3 regions of the Streptomyces sp. NPDC002886 genome follow, and region 3 is predicted to be linked to each of the others. Evidence: riboswitches for the same ligand, from Rfam matches in the RefSeq annotation. Region 3 holds a riboswitch; each other region holds the start of a gene.

Region 1 (3,265 bases), on a different contig from region 3:
GACTCCGCGGGCCGCACCGGGGCCTCCACCACGTACATCCAGGCCACCTTGTGGCGCATCTGGGTGAGCAGGGCGATGAGTCCGGGGCTGCCCGAGGCCTGGGAGAGCGTCTCGTGGAACCAGCCGCCCAGGGAGCGCAGATCCTCCCCCTGGCCCCTCCTGGCGCGCTCTTGGCCCAGCCTGACCAGCCCGCGCAGCACCTTGAGGTGGGCCTCGCTGCGCCGCCTGGCCGCCCGGGCGGCCGCGAGGGGCTCCAGCAGCATCCGCAGCTCCAGGAGGTCGGCCGCCTCCTGCTCGGTCGGCTCGGCCACGCAGGCACCGGCATGCCGGCGGGTGGTCACGAACCCCTCGGACTCCAACGTGCGCAGCGCCTCGCGCACCGGAACGCGCGAGACCCCGTACCTGCGGGCCAGGACCTCCTCGGTCAGCCGGGCGCCGGGCCCGAACACCCCGGAGACGATGTCGTCGCGGATCGCTGTGCATACCGTGTGCGCGGGAATACGCAAGACCGGACCTCCGCCTTTTTCGTATGGCTGTGCGCGTTGCGACTCTATTGCAACACACGATAATTTCCGAGGACGGCCGGAAATACGAAACATTCACACAATGCGGAGTGCGAAACACGACGAAGGCCCCGGCTCTCAAAGAGCCGGGGCCTTCGCGGAAGACGTGCGCTGGGGCGAGCGGGTCAGACGCTGACGCCGTGCGAGCGCAGGTACGTGAGGGGGTTGATGTCCGAACCGTAGTCGGCGCCGGTGCGGGCCTCGAAGTGCAGGTGCGGGCCGCTGGAGTTGCCGGTGGAGCCCGACAGGCCGATCTGCTGGCCCGGGGTGACCTGCTGGCCGACCCGGACGCTCAGCGAGGACATGTGACCGTACTGGGTGTACGTGCCGTCGGCGTGCTTGATGACGACGTTGTTGCCGTACGCGCCGCCCCAGCCCGCCTCGACCACGGTGCCCAGGCCGACCGCGTGCACGGAGGTGCCGGAGGAGGCGTGGAAGTCGATGCCGGTGTGGCTGCCGGAGGACCACATGCCGCCGCCCGCGTGGTACTGCGTGCTGACGTAGGAGCCGTCGATCGGCGAAACGAAGGTGTTGAGGCGCTTGCGCTCCTCTTCGCGGGCGGCGCGCTCGGCGGCCTCGCGCTCGGCCTTGGCCTGGGCTTCGGCCTTCGCCTTCGCCTCGGCGGCCCGCTGGCGGGCGTCGGCCTCGGCCTGCGCCTTGGCGGCGGCGGCCTCGGCGGCCCGCTCCTGGGACTGGGCCTGGGCCTCTACGTCACCGGCGAGCTCGTCGGCCAGCACGATGGTGTTCAGGGCGCCGGTGTCCTCCAGCGAGGGGGACTTGTCCGCGGCGAACGCGGGACCGGCCAGGGAGCCCACGACGCCGGTGGCGGCGAGGGCGGCTATGCCGGCGTAGCCGGCGGTCTTGCGGCTCAGACGGCTCGAACCACGGTGCTTGCCGGCGGCACTACTGCCAAACGCCATGAAGGGGCTGATCCTTTCCTTCCCTCTCGCCTACCGGGTTAGCTGACGGGTTCGGAGCAGGAAGGTCTCCTACGGGCCCCCTCTTGCGAGGCGGTCCGATTCACCCCAGGGACACAAGTGGGTCCCCGGCTCCCCAGGCTCGCGCCTGACGGGGACTCGGCGATCACTGCCCGGTGCCGCGGACGCGGCGGTTACAACTGACGGACAGCACGGCCGACGCTAGGCGGATCATCAGTCAATCGCCAAACAGACGCGCCTTTTTGTTGCGTACGCCACACCACATACAAGCAACCACACCAGAAAAGGGACAAGCAACCCAAAAGGGACCCCAGCGGACAAGCCGCCGGAGCCCCTTCCGCGGCGGGCCAGTTGACGGCCCGCCGGAGATCAACTGACGATCAGTTGGCGACCACGGTCACTTCGCCGATGCCGAGGGCCCGTACCGGCTCCTCGATCAGCGAGGCGTCCCCGACCAGGACCGTGACCAGACGGTCCACCGGGAAGGCGCTGACGACCGCCGAAGTGGCCTCCACCGTCCCCGTTTCGGCCAGCCGCGCGTACAACTGCGCCTGGTAGTCGTCCGGAAGCTCCTGCTCGACCTGGTCGGCGAGCGTGCCCGCGACGGAGGCCGCCGTCTCGAACTTCAGCGGGGCCACCCCCACCAAGTTCTGCACGGCCACGTCCCGTTCGGCGTCGGTCAGGCCGCCCTCCGCGAGGGTACGCAGCACCGTCCAGAGGTCGTCCAGGGCCGGGCCGGTGTTCGGGGTGTCCACCGAGCCGCTGATGGCGAGCATCGAGGCGCCCTTGCCGTCGGCGGTGGAGCGCAGCACCTGGCCGAAGGCGCGCACGCCGTACGTGTACCCCTTCTCCTCGCGCAGCACCTTGTCCAGCCGGGAGGTGAGCGTGCCGCCCAGGCAGTACGTGCCGAGCACCTGGGGCGCCCAGACCCGGTCGTGCCGGTCCGCCCCGATGCGGCCGATCAGCAGCTGCGTCTGGACCGCGCCGGGCCGGTCCACGATGACCACGCGGCCCGTGTCGTCGGCGGTGATCGGCGGGACCGGGCGCGGGGCGGTGGTGTCGCCGGTCCACGCGCCCAGGGTGTCGGCCAGGACGGCGTCCAGGTCGATGCCGGTCAGATCGCCCACGACCACCGCGGTGGCGGTCGCGGGGCGCACGTGGGCCTCGTAGAAGGCGCGTACGGCCGCGGAGTCGATGCGGGCGACCGTCTCCTCGGTTCCCTGACGCGGGCGCGACATCCGCAGGGTGGCCGGGAAGAGCTCCTTCGAGAGCTGCTTGGCGGCGCGGCGCTGCGGGTTGGCGCTCTCGTGCGGGATCTCGTCGAGCCGGTTGCGCACCAGGCGGTCGACCTCGGCGTCGGCGAAGGCCGGCGCGCGCAGCGCCTCGGCGACCAGCCCCAGCGCCTTGTGCAGGCGGGAGGCCGGGACCTCCAGGGAGACCCGCAGGCCGGGGTGGTCGGCGTGCGCGTCGAGGGTGGCGCCGCAGCGCTCCAGCTCGGCGGCGAACTCCTCGGCGGAGCGCTTGTCGGTGCCCTCCGACAGGGCGCGGACCATGATCGTGGCCACGCCGTCGAGGCCCTCGGGCTCCGCGTCGAGCGGGGCGGCGAGGTTGATCTCGACCGCGACGACCTGCTGGCCCGGGCGCTGGCAGCGCAGCAGGGTCAGGCCGTTGGCCAGTACCCCGCGCTCGGGGGCCGGGAAGGCCCACGGCTGCGGCTCGCCGGCCTCGGGGCGCGGGTGGAAGGTCATCGTGACGGCTGCGGTG
Region 2 (3,265 bases), on a different contig from region 3:
TGGCCGTCGACCAGCAGGGTCGCCAGGGTGTCGCCGTTCATCCGCGCGACGAGCTTGCGGTACGCCGGCGGAACGATGCGGCTCCGGTCGGCGTAGGCCAGCAGCACGCTGTCCCACATGGCCATCAGCCGGGGCGGCGCCGGCGTGTCCTCCTCCGGGATCGGCGCGCCCTGGACGTCGAACAGCTCCTCGCCGTCCGGCCCCGTCAGCCGCTCGAGCCCGCCGGCCAGCTCCAGCGCGCGCAGGGCCTGGCGGACCCTGGACCGCTGGACCAGGGAGAACTGCGCGACGTCCGCCGCCGACGCCGGCCCGAACCCCTCCAGGTAGCGCAGGACCAGCGTCCGCAAGGACTCCTCCGCCGCCTCCGGGTCCGCCGGTACGGTGCGCGGCCGGCTCGGGGGTGCGACGTACGACGGACGCTCCCCGAACGACCACGGCGCGGCGGTGGGCGCGTGCAGCAGCGGCGCGTACTGCCGCAGCCCCCACCACGCTCCCGGCTGCGGCGCGGACCCCAGCCGGTGTCCGAGCCAGGCCTCGCACTCCGCCGTCGTACGGGGCCGGTCGGCGAAGTCCAGCAGCTCCGGCACGAGGAGGTCGGCGTCCCCGGCCGTCAGCCCCGAGTCCGTGAAGCGGGTCCCGAGCCGGGCGGCCCGTACGGACGGCTGCACGGCCTCGCGGAAGGACGGGTAGTCCCGCGCGTGCACCGCGTGCAGGGTCAGCCGCATCAGCGTCGACTTGAGGACCTCGCGCCCCGTGAAGGCCGCGTCGAGGTCCGCCGGGTCGAAACCGGCGAGCCGGTTCCACAGCGCGAGGTAGGGCGAGGCCGCGTGCTGCGCCTGCAGGGCGACCACCCTGCGGACCGCGTCACCGACGCCCATCGCCTCGCGCCGCAGCAGCAACTGCCGTGCGAGGGTGGAGCGGTTGAGCTCCCTTGCGCTGACCTTCATGCCACGCCCGTCCCGTCCCGTGCCGGAACGTGCAGCCTAACCGGCACCTCCGACAGCGCCTCGGCCTCAGATGCTGACGCCCTTGGACCGCAGGTAGGCCAGCGGGTCGATGTCCGAGCCGTACGAGGGCCCGGTGCGGATCTCGAAGTGCAGGTGCGGGCCGGTCACGTTGCCCGTGGCACCGGAGAAGCCGAGGGTCTGCCCGGCGGTGACGCTCTGGCCGGACGAGACGGAGAGCTGGGAAAGGTGCGCGTACTGGCTGTACTTGCCGTCGGCGTGCCGGATGACGACCTCGTTGCCGTACGCGCCGCCCCAGCCGGCCGAGACCACGGTGCCGGCGCCGACCGCCTTGACGGTGGTGCCGGTGCTCGCGGAGAAGTCCACGCCGGTGTGGTAGCCGCTGGACCACATGGAGCCGGCGGTCTTGTACGCGGTGGAGGTGCCGCCGCCGACCGGGGCGACGAAGCCGGTGGACGTGGAACCGCCCTGCTCCTCGGCGGGAGCCTCGGGGGCGGCGTCCTGGGGAGCGGCCTCCTCATTCGAGGAACCCGCCTCATCGGAGGAATCCGACGAATCGCCAGAAGTGGAGGAACCGAACGAAGCGGACTTCTTGGCCGGCTTCGGCGTTTCGGCCGGCGCGGACTCGGCGGCCTCGGCCGGAGCCGCGCCCTTCGCGCCGAGCGTGAGCTCCAGGCCCGGGTGAATCAGCGACGGGTCGGTGCCGACGGCCTCGAGGTTGTCCGCGTAGAGCTGCTCCCAGCCACCGGTGAGGTGCTGGCGCTCGGCGATCTTGGAGAGGTAGTCGCCCGGCACCACGGTGTAGACCGTGGGGGCGCTCTGCGCGGCGGCCGGGGCGGCCTGCAGCGCGGCGGGCACCTGCGCGGCCGCCACCTGCGGGGCGAGGACCGGAGCGGCGGCGGGCGCCGCGGCCGGGACGCCCGCGGCGTGGGCGCCGGTGGCGCCGAGCAGCGGCAGCGCGAGGGCCGCGCCACCGGTGCCGGCGGCGGCGAATCCGCGGGATATCGAGCGGGACTTGGGACGGCGGTGCTTACCCGTTCCGTGCATGGCGAATTCCTCTCCGACGCCTGCGAGGTGAGCTGTCGGGTTCGGACTGGAGATGTCCGGCCGCCTCTGTGCCGGCGAACAGCACATGTACGGCTTCACCCCGAGCTGTCCCGTTGTAAAGATCTCAACCGGAGATCCGGGACAGCGGCTTACCTGGTTCCCCCGCTCCTGCCGCGCGCGTGAATAGTCGGGTGCGGTTTCCGGTCGGCGGCAGGATTAGGCGGTCCGTCCGGATCGATCGCGAACGTAATCGAGTCCGGCCGCACGGAACAAGTCATGAATTCCCCAATAGAATCTTGAAGATGACGGGCCGCCGGAATTCCGGTCACCCTGCGTCCATTCCGCACCTCCAACAGCCGCCCCAGCAAGGCAATTCGCCATTCGCGATCAGCCACTCAACGTCACCGTATGATCTGGCTCACGGGGGCCTGTCCGATCTCGCCTCTCGTTATGGCAAGTTGCCCACAACCGGCGTAATTCGGACACCATCAACGACGACGACACGGAGGAGCCCGGTGACCCAGCCGATACCCCAGAGTCCGCACGAGGAGCCGGCGCTGACCGGAGTGCGCAACTTCCGCGACGTGGGCGGGTTGCCGACCACGGACGGCCGGAGGGTCAAGTCGGGACGACTGTTCCGAAGCGGACATCTGGCGCATGCCACCGAAAGCGACGCGCAATTCCTCGGGTCGCTCGGGCTGCACACCGTCTTCGACTTCCGCAACGGAGCCGATCACGCGCTGGAGGGTCCGGACGTGGAGCTGCCCGGCGTGCGCAACGTCGGCATTCCGCTGTCGGACCCGGCCGCCGGCGGGGAGTTCTGGAAGATGGTCCGCGAAGGGGAGCTCGCGCAGCTCCGCGAGCTCCTGGGCGAGGGCAGGGCCGCCGCGCGGATGTCCCGTTCGTACCGGCAGATGATCCGTACCCGTACCGCCGAGCACAGCCGGGTGGTGCACGCGCTCGCCGAGGACAGTGTCCCGGCCCTGATGCACTGCGCCGCCGGGAAGGACCGGGCCGGCCTGTCGATCGCCGTCACCCTGCTCGCGCTGGGCGTGGAGCGGGAGGCGATCATCGCGGACTACCTGGAGTCGAACGCGCCGCACAACCGCTACCGGGTCCGCCGGGGCAGCGACGCGCCCGAGGCCCGCGCCCCCGAGGTGATGGAGCTGCTCGCCCCGCTCTTCGACGCCCGCGCCCCGTACCTGACCACGGCCTTCGACACCATCGACGAGGAGTGGGGCGGTGTGGAGCGC
Region 3 (3,265 bases):
CTGAAACCAGCCTGATCCGAAGTCAGTTCACTGCCCAAACTTGTGACAGGCGTTCGAAGGCCGCTAGGTTCTGCCGTTACCCCGCCGTTATGCGAAAGGTGCAGCCTCATGCGTTCCGGGAACGGCCGCCACAGACGCCCCCGACAAGTGCCCGCACTTGTCGTCACCGCCGGAGTCACCGGCACCGCACTCGCCCTGCCGCTGCTCGCCGCCACGGGCGCGAGCGCGGCGGAGACCTCCACATGGGACAAGGTCGCCGAATGCGAGAGCGGCGGCACGTGGAGTGCCAACTTCGGCGGCGGCGCGTACGGCGGGCTGCAGTTCACCCAGGAGCAGTGGAAGAGGGCCGGCGGGCTCGACTTCGCCGAGCGCGCCGACCTGGCCAGCCGCTCCCAGCAGATCGCGGTCGCCGAGCGCGTGCTGGCTTCCCAGGGCCCGCAGGCGTGGCCGCTGTGCGGAGTGCCGGCCGGTCTGACCCAGGACGCGCCCGCCGCCGAGGTGGACCCGGGCCTGCCCAGCGGTTCCGGATCCGCCTCCCCGGCGCCCTCCCGCCCGGACGACTCCGTGCCCCACACCGGCTCGGGCAAGCCGTCCACGGACTTCGGAGCCCCTACGCCGAAGACCCCGGCTCCCGAGGCCCCGTCGGCCTCGACGCAGCCCGACTACCCGATCGGCGTGCCCGGCGAACTGCCCGTCATGCCCGCGCCGGACCTGGAGACGCCCCCGGGACTCCCGGGCGACCCGACGGCTCCCACGAGCCCGGTGGACCCCACCACCCCGGTGGCGCCGCCGTCCGGGGACCCGACCGCTCCGGTCGGCCCCACCACGCCGGTGGCTCCGCCGTCGGGGGACCTGACGACTCCGGTGTCCCCGTCCAATCCGGGGGACCCGACGAACCCGGCAAATACGGTCAACCCGGTTGATCCCACGGCCCCGACGACTCCGGCCGCACCCGGTGCGTCCACCGCTCCGGGCGCGACGCCGACCCCCGGTGCGGCCTCCGGTTCGGCTTCCGGTTCGACCGAGGGCGGCGGCAAGCACCGCGGCCCGGCCGCGGTCGAGACGGCCTCCGCGTCTGATGCCGCGTCGGAGTCGACGTACACCGTGAAGGCGGGCGACAGCCTCATCGAGATCGCGGACGCCAACGGAGTGAAGGGTGGCTGGAAGGGTCTCTACGAGGCCAACGAGCAGGTCATCGGCGGCGATGCGGACCTGATCAAGCCCGGCCAGAATCTGGATCTAACGGATCAATAGGGGCACTTAAGTCGCCCGGAACCAGCTGATTGTCCGTTTTCTGTAAGTGAGACATGTGTCTCTTCAGGTCAACTGGCGTGTCCGGTCCGGCGGGTTCCGCAAACCCCGCCCTCACCTGCGCAAACACCCTTCCGGGGAGCGCAAGTAGGCACCGGTTCCCCCCGATGTTCCTCGTTGAACATCGGGGGGAGACCTGTCTACCTTCTGAATCGCTCGCCACCGCGGGCTCCTTCGACCGCATCGCCGAATCCTGCCGGCGGACGGAGGGAACACTCGTCGCGTAAAGCGCCGAAGGCAGGAGCGGGGGAACCAAGGTAGGCGCCGGTAGCGGCCGTTGAGAGACGGTCACATCGCCGGCTAGGGGTTAAGACGAGCGCTAGGTCGCTCGGCCGGGCACTCACTCGCCCGAACCCGACAGCTCACCTCGTAGGCGTCGGTGAGGAGAACTCCATGCTGCTTTCGGGCAAGGGCAAGCACCGTCGCGGCTCCAAGGCCGTCCGCATCGTCACGCTCGCCGGTGTCGCCGGTGTCGCCGTGGCCGCGCCGCTGATGGCCGCGGGCACCGCTTCCGCCGCGACCGGCGCCGAGTGGGACCGGGTCGCCTCGTGCGAGTCCGGCGGCAACTGGTCCATCAACACGGGCAACGGCTACTACGGCGGCCTGCAGTTCTCGTCCTCCACCTGGGCCGCGTACGGCGGCAAGGCGTACGCCGCGCAGGCCAACCAGGCCTCCAAGGGCCAGCAGATAGCCATCGCCGAGAAGGTCCTCAAGGGCCAGGGCAAGGGCGCCTGGCCGTCCTGCGGCGTCGGCCTGTCGAACTCCTCCTACACCGGCGGCGGCTCGGGGACGACCACCCCCTCCAAGCCGAAGACGCAGCCGAAGCCGGCCGCGCCGAAGGTGAAGCCGAAGCCGAAGGCCGAGGCTCCGAAGAAGGAGACCAAGCGCGTCGAGGCTCCGACGACCCGCTCCGAGCGTCCGGCCGCCGCCCCGAAGACGGGCAACGGCTCCTACGAGGTCAAGTCCGGCGACACGCTGGGTGCGATCGCCGACGCGAACAACGTGTCCGGTGGCTGGGAGAAGCTCTTCGAGCTCAACAAGGAGATCGTGTCGGACGCCAACCTGATCTACCCCGGCCAGAAGCTGAACCTCAGCTGAAAGCCGTGAGAACGCTCGTGTCCGCTTCCGCGACGCGCAGTAGTTCCACCGCGTAGTTCCACCAGCGATTCCACCGCCCGGCGCGTAACCCCCTTCGCGCCGGGCGGTGCTGTGTGCGGATGTCTCCGGCCTGACGAAGCCTCCGAAAGGCCGATGATCAAGGGTCCTATGTCCTGTAAGAGGGGCATTCAGGCCCTTTTTCGTCCCAGCCCCCGGGCGGTCGGCTGGCCGAGTGCCCGGAGGCGGTTAGGCTCTAAGCGGCAAGGCCATCCCACGGCCTGACACGCCACCGCACACCCAGCGTCACATCCCAGAAGGAGATGCTCGTGCCGTCCATCGACGTCGTCGTAGCCCGGGAAATCCTGGACTCCCGAGGCAACCCCACGGTCGAGGTCGAGGTGGGCCTCGACGATGGCAGCACCGGCCGTGCTGCAGTCCCGTCCGGCGCCTCCACCGGAGCGTTCGAAGCCGTAGAGCTCCGTGACGGTGACCCCAACCGTTACTTCGGCAAGGGCGTAGAGAAGGCCGTCCTCGCCGTCATCGAGCAGCTCGGCCCGGAGCTCGTCGGCTACGACGCCACCGAGCAGCGCCTGATCGACCAGGCGATGATCGACCTGGACGCCACCGAGAACAAGGGCTCCCTCGGCGCCAACGCCATCCTGGGCGTCTCCCTCGCCGTCGCGCACGCCGCGTCCGAGGCCTCGGACCTCCCGCTGTTCCGCTACCTCGGCGGCCCGAACGCGCACCTGCTGCCCGTTCCGATGATGAACATCCTGAACGGTGGGTCGCACGCCGACTCCAACGTCGACATCCAGGAGTTCATGATCGCCCCGATCGGCGCGGAGTCCTTCTCCGA

Evidence for each region. Region 3 has a riboswitch for cyclic di-AMP ahead of ACFYYB_RS31600 (transglycosylase family protein). Riboswitches for the same ligand answer to the same signal wherever they lie in the genome.
Region 1: linked by a shared signal. The riboswitch ahead of ACFYYB_RS30680 (M23 family metallopeptidase) and the one ahead of ACFYYB_RS31600 (transglycosylase family protein) in region 3 are both predicted to bind cyclic di-AMP.
Region 2: linked by a shared signal. The riboswitch ahead of ACFYYB_RS03955 (LysM peptidoglycan-binding domain-containing M23 family metallopeptidase) and the one ahead of ACFYYB_RS31600 (transglycosylase family protein) in region 3 are both predicted to bind cyclic di-AMP.

Annotation. Positions count from the first base shown of each region.
Region 1 is NZ_JBIAPV010000008.1:189,221-192,485, forward strand. Features, by position in the region: gene ACFYYB_RS30675 (GntR family transcriptional regulator) at 1-506, opposite strand, end outside; gene ACFYYB_RS30680 (M23 family metallopeptidase) at 689-1,483, opposite strand; cyclic di-AMP (ydaO/yuaA leader) riboswitch at 1,496-1,655, opposite strand; gene ACFYYB_RS30685 (M16 family metallopeptidase) at 1,882-3,249, opposite strand.
Region 2 is NZ_JBIAPV010000001.1:880,106-883,370, forward strand. Features, by position in the region: gene ACFYYB_RS03950 (winged helix DNA-binding domain-containing protein) at 1-947, opposite strand, end outside; gene ACFYYB_RS03955 (LysM peptidoglycan-binding domain-containing M23 family metallopeptidase) at 1,014-2,012, opposite strand; cyclic di-AMP (ydaO/yuaA leader) riboswitch at 2,017-2,212, opposite strand; gene ACFYYB_RS03960 (tyrosine-protein phosphatase) at 2,528-3,265, shown strand, end outside.
Region 3 is NZ_JBIAPV010000009.1:93,155-96,419, reverse strand. Features, by position in the region: gene ACFYYB_RS31610 (cytochrome P450) at 1-4, shown strand, start outside; gene ACFYYB_RS31605 (transglycosylase family protein) at 148-1,254, shown strand; cyclic di-AMP (ydaO/yuaA leader) riboswitch at 1,531-1,702, shown strand; gene ACFYYB_RS31600 (transglycosylase family protein) at 1,705-2,409, shown strand; gene eno (phosphopyruvate hydratase) at 2,730-3,265, shown strand, end outside.